2 regions of the Bacillus sp. URHA0034 genome follow, and region 2 is predicted to be linked to the other one. Evidence: riboswitches for the same ligand, from Rfam matches in the RefSeq annotation. Region 2 holds a riboswitch; the other holds the start of a gene.
The links. Region 2 has a riboswitch for cobalamin ahead of metE (5-methyltetrahydropteroyltriglutamate--homocysteine S-methyltransferase). Riboswitches for the same ligand answer to the same signal wherever they lie in the genome.
Positions count from the first base shown of each region.

Region 1: linked by a shared signal. The riboswitch ahead of ACZ9EE_RS04420 (DUF4430 domain-containing protein) and the one ahead of metE (5-methyltetrahydropteroyltriglutamate--homocysteine S-methyltransferase) in region 2 are both predicted to bind cobalamin.

Region 1 covers NZ_JBWCDK010000002.1:421,214-425,490, forward strand. The annotation lists gene ACZ9EE_RS04405 (energy-coupling factor transporter transmembrane component T) at 1-236, opposite strand, end outside; gene ACZ9EE_RS04410 (hypothetical protein) at 157-435, opposite strand; gene ACZ9EE_RS04415 (DUF4430 domain-containing protein) at 457-1,251, opposite strand; gene ACZ9EE_RS04420 (DUF4430 domain-containing protein) at 1,304-3,175, opposite strand; cobalamin riboswitch at 3,305-3,492, opposite strand; gene ribH (6,7-dimethyl-8-ribityllumazine synthase) at 3,617-4,087, opposite strand; partial or broken gene ribB (3,4-dihydroxy-2-butanone-4-phosphate synthase) at 4,129-4,277, opposite strand, start outside.
Region 2 covers NZ_JBWCDK010000002.1:5,212,544-5,216,820, reverse strand. The annotation lists gene metE (5-methyltetrahydropteroyltriglutamate--homocysteine S-methyltransferase) at 1-1,545, opposite strand, end outside; cobalamin riboswitch at 1,702-1,891, opposite strand; gene ACZ9EE_RS27410 (GNAT family N-acetyltransferase) at 2,024-2,566, shown strand; gene ACZ9EE_RS27405 (hypothetical protein) at 2,605-2,775, opposite strand; gene ACZ9EE_RS27400 (hypothetical protein) at 2,883-3,101, shown strand; gene ACZ9EE_RS27395 (DUF421 domain-containing protein) at 3,308-3,895, shown strand; partial or broken gene ACZ9EE_RS27390 (cation:proton antiporter) at 3,945-4,277, opposite strand, start outside.

The DNA.
Region 1 (4,277 bases), 4.8 Mb from region 2:
AATCTTAGGGTTAACATGAGGAGGACAGCAAATTGCGGTAAAATCTTGGCAAATAAAAATAATAGTTTGTTTGGTGTCATGATGACATTATAAGACACGAATAACGCGATAATCCCAATAATCGAGAGGGCATTCATTCCACCATAAACGACCGCTTCAACCGTGACACGGTGTTGGTTGATTTCCATTAACAGATGCCGTCCCCTCTCGTTGAACAGCGGATTCATCATCACCATCAGCAGGAAGGTCGTGATAATGAAGAACGACCAGCGCCGTAATCCGTTTCAAGCGATCATGGAGTAGATTAATCAAAAAAACAACTGCAATCGAGGTCACTAAAAAAAGGGGGTGCAGCATTAATATTAGCAAGGATACCGCTCCCGCATAAAAAAGAAAAGTAACAAACGGATGAAAGCGATCAAACCGTAGTCTCATCGCTTGTTCCTCCTAAAAATATTATTCGGTATAGTAGCATTCAATCCGATCACCAGCTTTTACCTTTATAACTCCGATGCTCTTGGTGATACTCACACCATTGTGCTTAAACACCCAGCCGCTTTTTGCTCCATAATCAAACTCATAAATATTATCAATACCTTCTATATAAGCTGTTGCTCCGCTGCCGCTTGAATCTATATCAATATTTGTTCGTTTTACAACATCAAAAATTGTATCACCATCATTTATTTTCACCTTACTAGGAGCAAGAATGGTCCCTTTGTCTTTTGGCCCAACAATTGATAACGTAACCGTAGCCACCGGCTTTGGTGCTGGAACTGCCGGCTTCACAACTGGAGTTGTCTGTGTTGTTGTTTTGGTGTTTGTTGTTGTGTTTGTTGTTGTCTTTGCTGCTGGATTAGTCGTACTGCTTGTTGTAGTTCCTGCCGGTTTTGCTGTAGATGTTACAGTATTTTTACTTGTTGTTGCTGGAGTAGACGGCTTTTCTGCAGCTGAACTTTTTTGAACCGGCTGTGGACTTGGTCCGCTTTCCATTTTCGGAGCTGCCGGTTTGGAAGCTGGCTGCTGTTTTTCCTCTGTTACTGCCGGAGCAGCTGCCGGTTTCGTTTCTTCAACAGTAATCTGTTGCTTTGACTCTTGCTCAGCTTTATTGTCTGCTTTTGCGGTTACTTCAACCGTTTTTGTTTCTTTCTTCGTATCCTGGTTACTGGCGTTACTTGAACCGCATCCTGTTAAACTAAAGATGACTACTAAAATGGCTAAAAGAACAGCAAAGTTAAATCTTCTTTTCATGTGTACCTCCAATCAATCCCCTCTTGTGATTCCAAGAGGGGATTCCTTATTTTCATACGTTTTGTTTTCTTTGTCTGATATAAAAAACACTACCCGCAATGATGAATAAAAGTCCCAACGCTAAAAGGTTATACATATTCGTCGCTGTATTTGGAAGTGCGTGTCCTGTCTGACTGGTAGTTTTCACAACTTCAGCAGTTGGAGCAGGTTGTTCCGTTTTCGGAGTACCAACAGCCGGTGTCTCGACAGCTGGATTATTCTCAGATAGTGTCAAATGGTATAAGGAACCTTTTCCATCTGTAAACAGTTTATAGGCAACTAATCCTTGAATCGCTTGTGAGGTTGTAAACGGGTCACTCGCATCCCCGCCCTGCCAGTCAAAACCGCCATCTTTATTTTGGAATGATAGCAAATACTTTACAAGTCCGTTATTGTCTTTCGAAAAATCACCGCTATTGGCATCGATTCCAAGCGCAGATAATGCGATAATCACTTGGGCTGCTGTTGAGCTATTATCAATTTTGGATGCTTGATACTGTGTTGATAGAAACTGGACGGCTGCCTCAACCTTTTCCTTTACACCAGCCTGATCCTTAAACGGTGCCAGGGCAGTTAAAATCATTGCTGTCGTATCAATATCACTTGTTGAACTTTCGTCCCACGCCCAGCCGCCATCACTGTTTTGTCTATCCGTCAAATAACTGATCAGTTTTTCTTTTGTCCATTGGGCCGAATTCGGTATAGTGAAATCTGCGCTGTCTAAGGCCACTAGTGCATAGGCAACCCCATTTAAGCCTTGTTTTGTCACATTTCCATTATAGATTGCTTCGATTAGATTATACCCTTCTACATTTGTCGGATTACCGCCTGCAGCTATAATCCCTAGAGCATATCGTTCGGTATCGGTAATTCTTGAAAACTTTCCTTGTTTCTCTTTCACTATTGCCTTTACTCCTGCAAGATAGTCCTTGGGAATTGCTTTTCCCGCTTGCTTTAAGGCAATGACTTGCCATTCGCCCACTTCGTTTTTCAGCACATAGGCACTCGTAGAATTTACTGCTGTTTGAAGAATATCTGCTGAGATTGTCCCAGTGGCCGGTGTTGATGGTATTGATGGTGTTGTCGGTGTTGTCGGTGTTGTCGGTGTTGTCGGTGTTGTCGGTGTTGTCGGTGTTGTCGGTGTTGTTGGTGTTTTTTCTTCATTGTCTCCATTTCCTGGAGCAGGTGTATAGGATTCAAGTTGAAAACTGATTTGGTTTCCATTTTGAAGCTGGTAACTTTCTGCCCCAACAGAAGCCATATTTCCATCCACATAGAATCCCCAGAAGTTAGATCCTTCCGCTTTAATACCTTTTAATGTAGTAATCATCTTTCCATATTGTGTATCCTCAAACCCAACCTGGTCATTTCCTAAAGCTACTTGTAATAGCTGAAATGCATTAGGACTGCCAATCACTTCTAACGATGGAAAGTCCGCTACTGTTTTCTTTTTATCATCGACAACTTTCAGAGAAACCGTCGATTTTGCTGGTTTTGTATAATCGGTTAGCCGGAATGTTAATTTGTCACCATTTTGAACCACATATGAATCCGGTCCGACCTGGGCAGAGATTCCATTGATAAAAAAAGCCCAAAATTGGTTTTCTCCTGCTTTCACTCCATTAATACCGGTTAGCATCGGGCCGTAACTGCTATTCGTATATTCGAGGTTTTCTTTACCAACCGTATCAATCAGCGCCTCGGCAGCTGTTTCTTTCTCCCTATATTGGAGTGCCTTTTCAGGAGCTATTGCTGTCGAGTCCAGCCCTAATACAGTTACACTGCCTTGGTTTCCCTCCGCCGCTAAAGCTGATGTTTGGAAGCCGCTTGTCAGTACCATCAAGACTAACAGCAATGACACCCATAGATTTTTTCTTGTTAACATTCTACTTGCATCCCCTTCACTTAAATATAGACATAAAAAAATCCCCCTATAGAAGGAGGAGTGTTATGTACGTTAAGCTAGAAACCATACGTATGTTTCTATTCTTAACACTCTCCTATCCGCGTAGGCTGTTGGTGTCGAAAACAGGCAGGTTTCCTGGCTTATGATCATCGCTTCCTGCGTCTTCCCATCTTTCGACAGTGACATCTGCAGGCTGCTCCCATTTACAGTGGCGGGACCGCGTTGGTTTTAAACCAACTTCCCTATTAAGCTTAGAGTCTAGTAAAGACTCAAGCACCTATTTTACCGTGCTATTTTTTTATGATAGGACTATTATATCGACAAATCGATTCGTTTGTATATACCTATCTTAAAATCATTAATATTTTAAAATAAGAACAGGCCGTAAGCTGCCTGTTCTTATCCTTCACTGCCCATCCATTACTGTTCAATATTTCTGCATAAATTCGCCATTTCAATTGCTGATACAGCCGAATCCCAACCCTTATTTCCAGCCTTTGTTCCGGCACGTTCAATTGCCTGCTCGATTGAATCGGTTGTTAGAACTCCAAAAATAACAGGAATACCACTTGCTAATGCCGTTGCATTAATTCCCTTAGCCGCTTCGTTACAAACATAATCAAAATGTGGTGTTGCACCGCGGATGACCGTTCCAAGGGTGATAACCGCATCATACTTTTTACTAAATGCCATCTTTTGAGCAATCAACGGTAGTTCAAATGCACCCGGAACCCAAGCGATATCTACGTCAGATTCGCTGACACCATGACGTTTTAACGCATCCTGTGCACCATCTAATAATTTACCAGTTATAAACTCATTAAATCTCCCGACCACAATCCCAACTTTTAAACCCGTCCCTACTAAATTACCTTCAAATATATTTGTCATGTTGATTCCTCCAAGATTATTTTTTATTTTTCAGACTTTGTTTTTGACTGACTTTCTTTTTTGGTTCGATACTCTATCAATGCTTCAATCGTAATCATTTTTAGATTCAATTGATCAGCTAATTTTCGAAGCTGTGGTACACGTGCCATTGTGCCATCTTCATTCATGATTTCACATATTACTCCAGCAG
Region 2 (4,277 bases):
GGAGCCGTAGGACTGTACCCAACCGAATTTAGTGAATTGAAACCCAGCTAATTTTTCACCAAAATATTCAACCATATCTGTCCGCTCAAATTCTCCATGGACAAAGACATCTAAGCCAAGTTCTTCTTGTATTTCAATCCATCTTTTAATTTCTGCATTGATATATTTCTCATATTCCACATCTGTTAACTCGCGTTTACGCCATAGTTGGCGCTGCTTTCGAACCTCCTGAGTTTGCGGGAAGCTCCCAATTGTGGTGGTGGGCAATAGTGGTAACTGGAATGTGCCTTCCTGAATGGCTTGTCGAATCTTAAATGGCACTTCACGTTCAGCCCTAAATGAAGCCAAGTTTTCCATGTCCTTTTGTACTTGTTGATTGTTTCGGAAGGATGATTCATTCAATTCTTTAACCGCTTTTGTACTAGCTTCTATCACTTCTTGAATAGAGTCTTTACCATGACGAAGTCCTTTTGTTAGAACAACAACCTCGTCTAATTTTTCATCCGCAAAGGATAACGCATTTTTAAGTACCCCTTCCAGTGCTTCTTCACTTTTCACTGTTACAGGCACATGTAATAAGCTTGATGAGGGCTGGACGATCAGACGGTCCTTCGAAACAAACTGAGCAATTTCTGAAAGTAACGATGTTTTCTCATCAAGATTGGCGCGCCAGATATTCCTGCCATCGATAACACCAGCCGCTAACACTTTATCTTTCGGGAATCCCCACTTTTTCAAAGAGGCAAGATTCTGGCAGCCATCATGGACAAAATCCAATCCAATTCCCTGAACAGGAAGAGAAATAATCTCTTCGTAAGAATCGATGCTTTCAAAGTACGTTTGCAACAGAAGCTTTACGTTTGGTGCTGCATCATGCAATTGGTGGTAGACTTCAGAAAATATCTCTACCTCTTCTTTACAAAGGGATGTAGCTAACATAGGCTCATCGATTTGTACCCATTCCACACCTTCTGCCTCGAGCTCACTAAGTATTTCAGCATATAGCGGCACAAACTGTTGTACCACTGTTTTAAAATCACTATACCCTTTTGAGAGTTTGACAAAGGTAACCGGCCCTAAAATAACTGGTTTTCCTTCAATCCCCAGTTTTTGTTTTGCCTCTTTATAAAATTGAAGTGGACGGTTATCAACAAGAGTTGGTACAGCTCCGTCCAGCTCAGGAACAATATAGTGGTAGTTCGTATTAAACCATTTTGTCATTTCAGCGGCCACCGCATCTTTTCTTCCTCGCGCAATTTCAAAATAAGTTTCTAGCGACACTTTTCCACCACTATAGTTAAACCGGTTAGGTACCAGACCGAACATTACAGCTGTATCAAGGACATGGTCATATACGCTAAAGTCACCGACTGGAATCAGATCAATGCCCCGGTCCTTTTGCTTTTGAAGATGGTGCAGGCGAATCTCTCCCATTTGTGTTAAAAATAGCTCTTTTTCAATTTTCCCTCCCCAAAACTGTTCAAGGACCTTTTTCCACTCGCGTTTTTCTCCAATTCTTGGGTAACCTAAATTCGAACTTTTCATCTTGTTTTACATCCCCTTATATTTTTCTTTTTTGTCCCAATAAAAAATCTCCCTTTTCTTCAAGAAAAGAGAGATTGATACGCACAGTCAACTAGAATTGAGACCATCAGGATTTCTCAACACGTATTTCTCACTCCCCCCTATACACCCGTAGAGTCCAAGCGCATACAACAGGCAGGTCTCCTGACTTAGGTTCATCGCTCCTTATCCCTTCCCATTTCAATTGAAACAGTGGTTTTTTGATAAGTCGCTCACCATTACAGTGGCGGGACCGCGCCGGATTTTCACCGGTCTTCCCTTTTAAGCTGTGTAAGGATCACACAGCACCTGATGCATTTTATTATGTAATTTTTACAAACATTTTGAATTTAATAGCCATGTTAGCATGGATAACGAAGACTGTCAAAATATAATTTACTAACCTGCTTTAATATTTTGTTATAATGGTCCTATAACAAATTCTACTAGGAGTAAAAAGATGGAATTAACATATGAAGTAATCTCGGATGAAAATATTGATTGCTGTAGAGAATTATGTTATGAACTTATGGTATTCCAAAAATCAAAGGCGAAGATCAAACCTGAATTGTTTGACAGCATGAATTTTGAAACAAGGATGATTCCGTCCATCAAAAGTGCCCTACACAATTATACGGTAGTAGCAAAAGACGGAGATAAACCAGTTGGTTATGTCTACTCCAACATTTCTGCTAAAGAAGCCTATTCTAATGACTTTGCCACTTTTTTCGATCTAGCTTCTGTTAGTAAAAGTAATGTAGGATGTTTATCCAATTTTTACATAAAAGAGGAATACAGACAATTTGGGATTGGTTCTACACTTTTTAATATGTCAATGGATTGGTTAAAACAATTTGCGGATGTCGAAGATTATTTTATATTTGTCTCAAATGGCAATACAAATGCTTTGGAATTCTACAAACGAAAAGGTTTTTCGGTCAGTCATGATATTTTGGATGGTTTTATAACTGTTTTACGAAAACATAAGAAAGATATGGTGTAAATCTAACAGGTAAAACAATTGTTTTACCTGTTTATTTGTTAGAGTACAGTGACGGAAGCACGATTTCTAATTTCTAGCGGGTCTTGTGGTTCTGTTGGTTGATTGACTTCAACCATTGGTGCCCTTGATTGTGAATCATTCGCGGGACTCATTTCAGCAGGTTCACCCATATCATTCATGGCTGATGGAAAGTTATTTTGTTTATCCACATCTATCACCTCCCTATTTTATTATTTCATACAACTGAAAAAATAATTGTTTCTTTAAAAATTGGAAATAGTAATGGAGTAGAAATTAATGAGTAGGTGGGGTAATCATGGAAGAAAACAAACCAAATTTCCATAAAGAATCAATAACGAGTTCGCACGAAAATGAACCAGCCTTTAATGTATACTTAGATGAAATGCTAGTTGCCGAAGTACGTGGAAGTGATCCTACTCAACTAACCGTTATTCCGATGAGAGAACTGAATGATTATCAAGAGGACAAACTACACGAGTTTATTGAATCCATGGTTTCGGAACAAGATTATTAAGGTGAAAGGACTAACAATCTTTCGTTAGTCCTTTCACCTTACATTATTTATTTAAGCCATAAATGACTTTATCGATTTCGTCCTTTGTCGTGTACCTGCCTGAGCTAAACCGATCCGCCCCATCCCCACATCTTCAGGTACACCCATCTCCTTCTTTATTTTTAATTTAAACACAATAAGATTAATTTAAAAATGGAGGATTAAAAATGTGGACATATTTTTGGGAAGCTATACTATTTGCATCTGTAGGAACGTTTATCCTACGATTAGGAGGAAGAAAATCCATTTCACAAATGACGGTCCCACAATTGGCAATCATTATTTCATTGGGAACTGTACTTGGTGGAGAAGTGGCTGGAAAGGGAATTGGCAACTCCATAATAGCCGCTGCTACTTTTGTTGGATTTCTGGTAGTTACTGAATGGATTGCTCTGCGCTGGAACGGGACAGAAAAGGTTTTGAAAGGCGAATCAGTTCCTGTAATTTCTGAAAGGAAACTATTAATAGACAACTTAAAAACATTAAGAATTACTGTAGATGACTTGGAAAAACGTTTAAGAATGGCAGGAATTAATCGTATAGAAGATGTTCAGGTTGGAACAATCGAAAATAATGGAGAATTAGGTTATAGTCTGATGCCGCATGCCAGACCCGTCACAATGGGAGATTTAGAACGGATTTTGAAAGCTAATTTCTCACAAATTAATATAGCTAATTCGAATAACAAGGATAACATTTTTAATGAAGTAATAACAGGTGAAAATTCTAAAGAAGTTTCAAATCAATTACATTAAATAACATTGAAGACTTTAATAACAGGTCTGCATCGCAGACCCTGTTCTAGTCCTCTTCTTTATTGACGCCCAAGATGGATAAAAACGGTGTTATAGAAAGACCTTGAAAAATTAAAGAGAAGAGAACAACACTAAAGGCAATAATTAACAGGTCTTCCCTACCTTCAAAATTACGAGGAAGACTTAAAGCTAAGGCGATGGAAAGAGAACCTTTTAAACCTCCCCAATTGATCACATGCTTCCATGCATAAGGAAAGTTCTTCGAAAAAAATAAACTAGCATACACCGCAATACTTCTTGCTACAAGCACAATCAATATAGTAAATAAAATTAATTCCCATTTATCGTTGAAATTTATCCTTGTTATTTCTAATCCAACCAT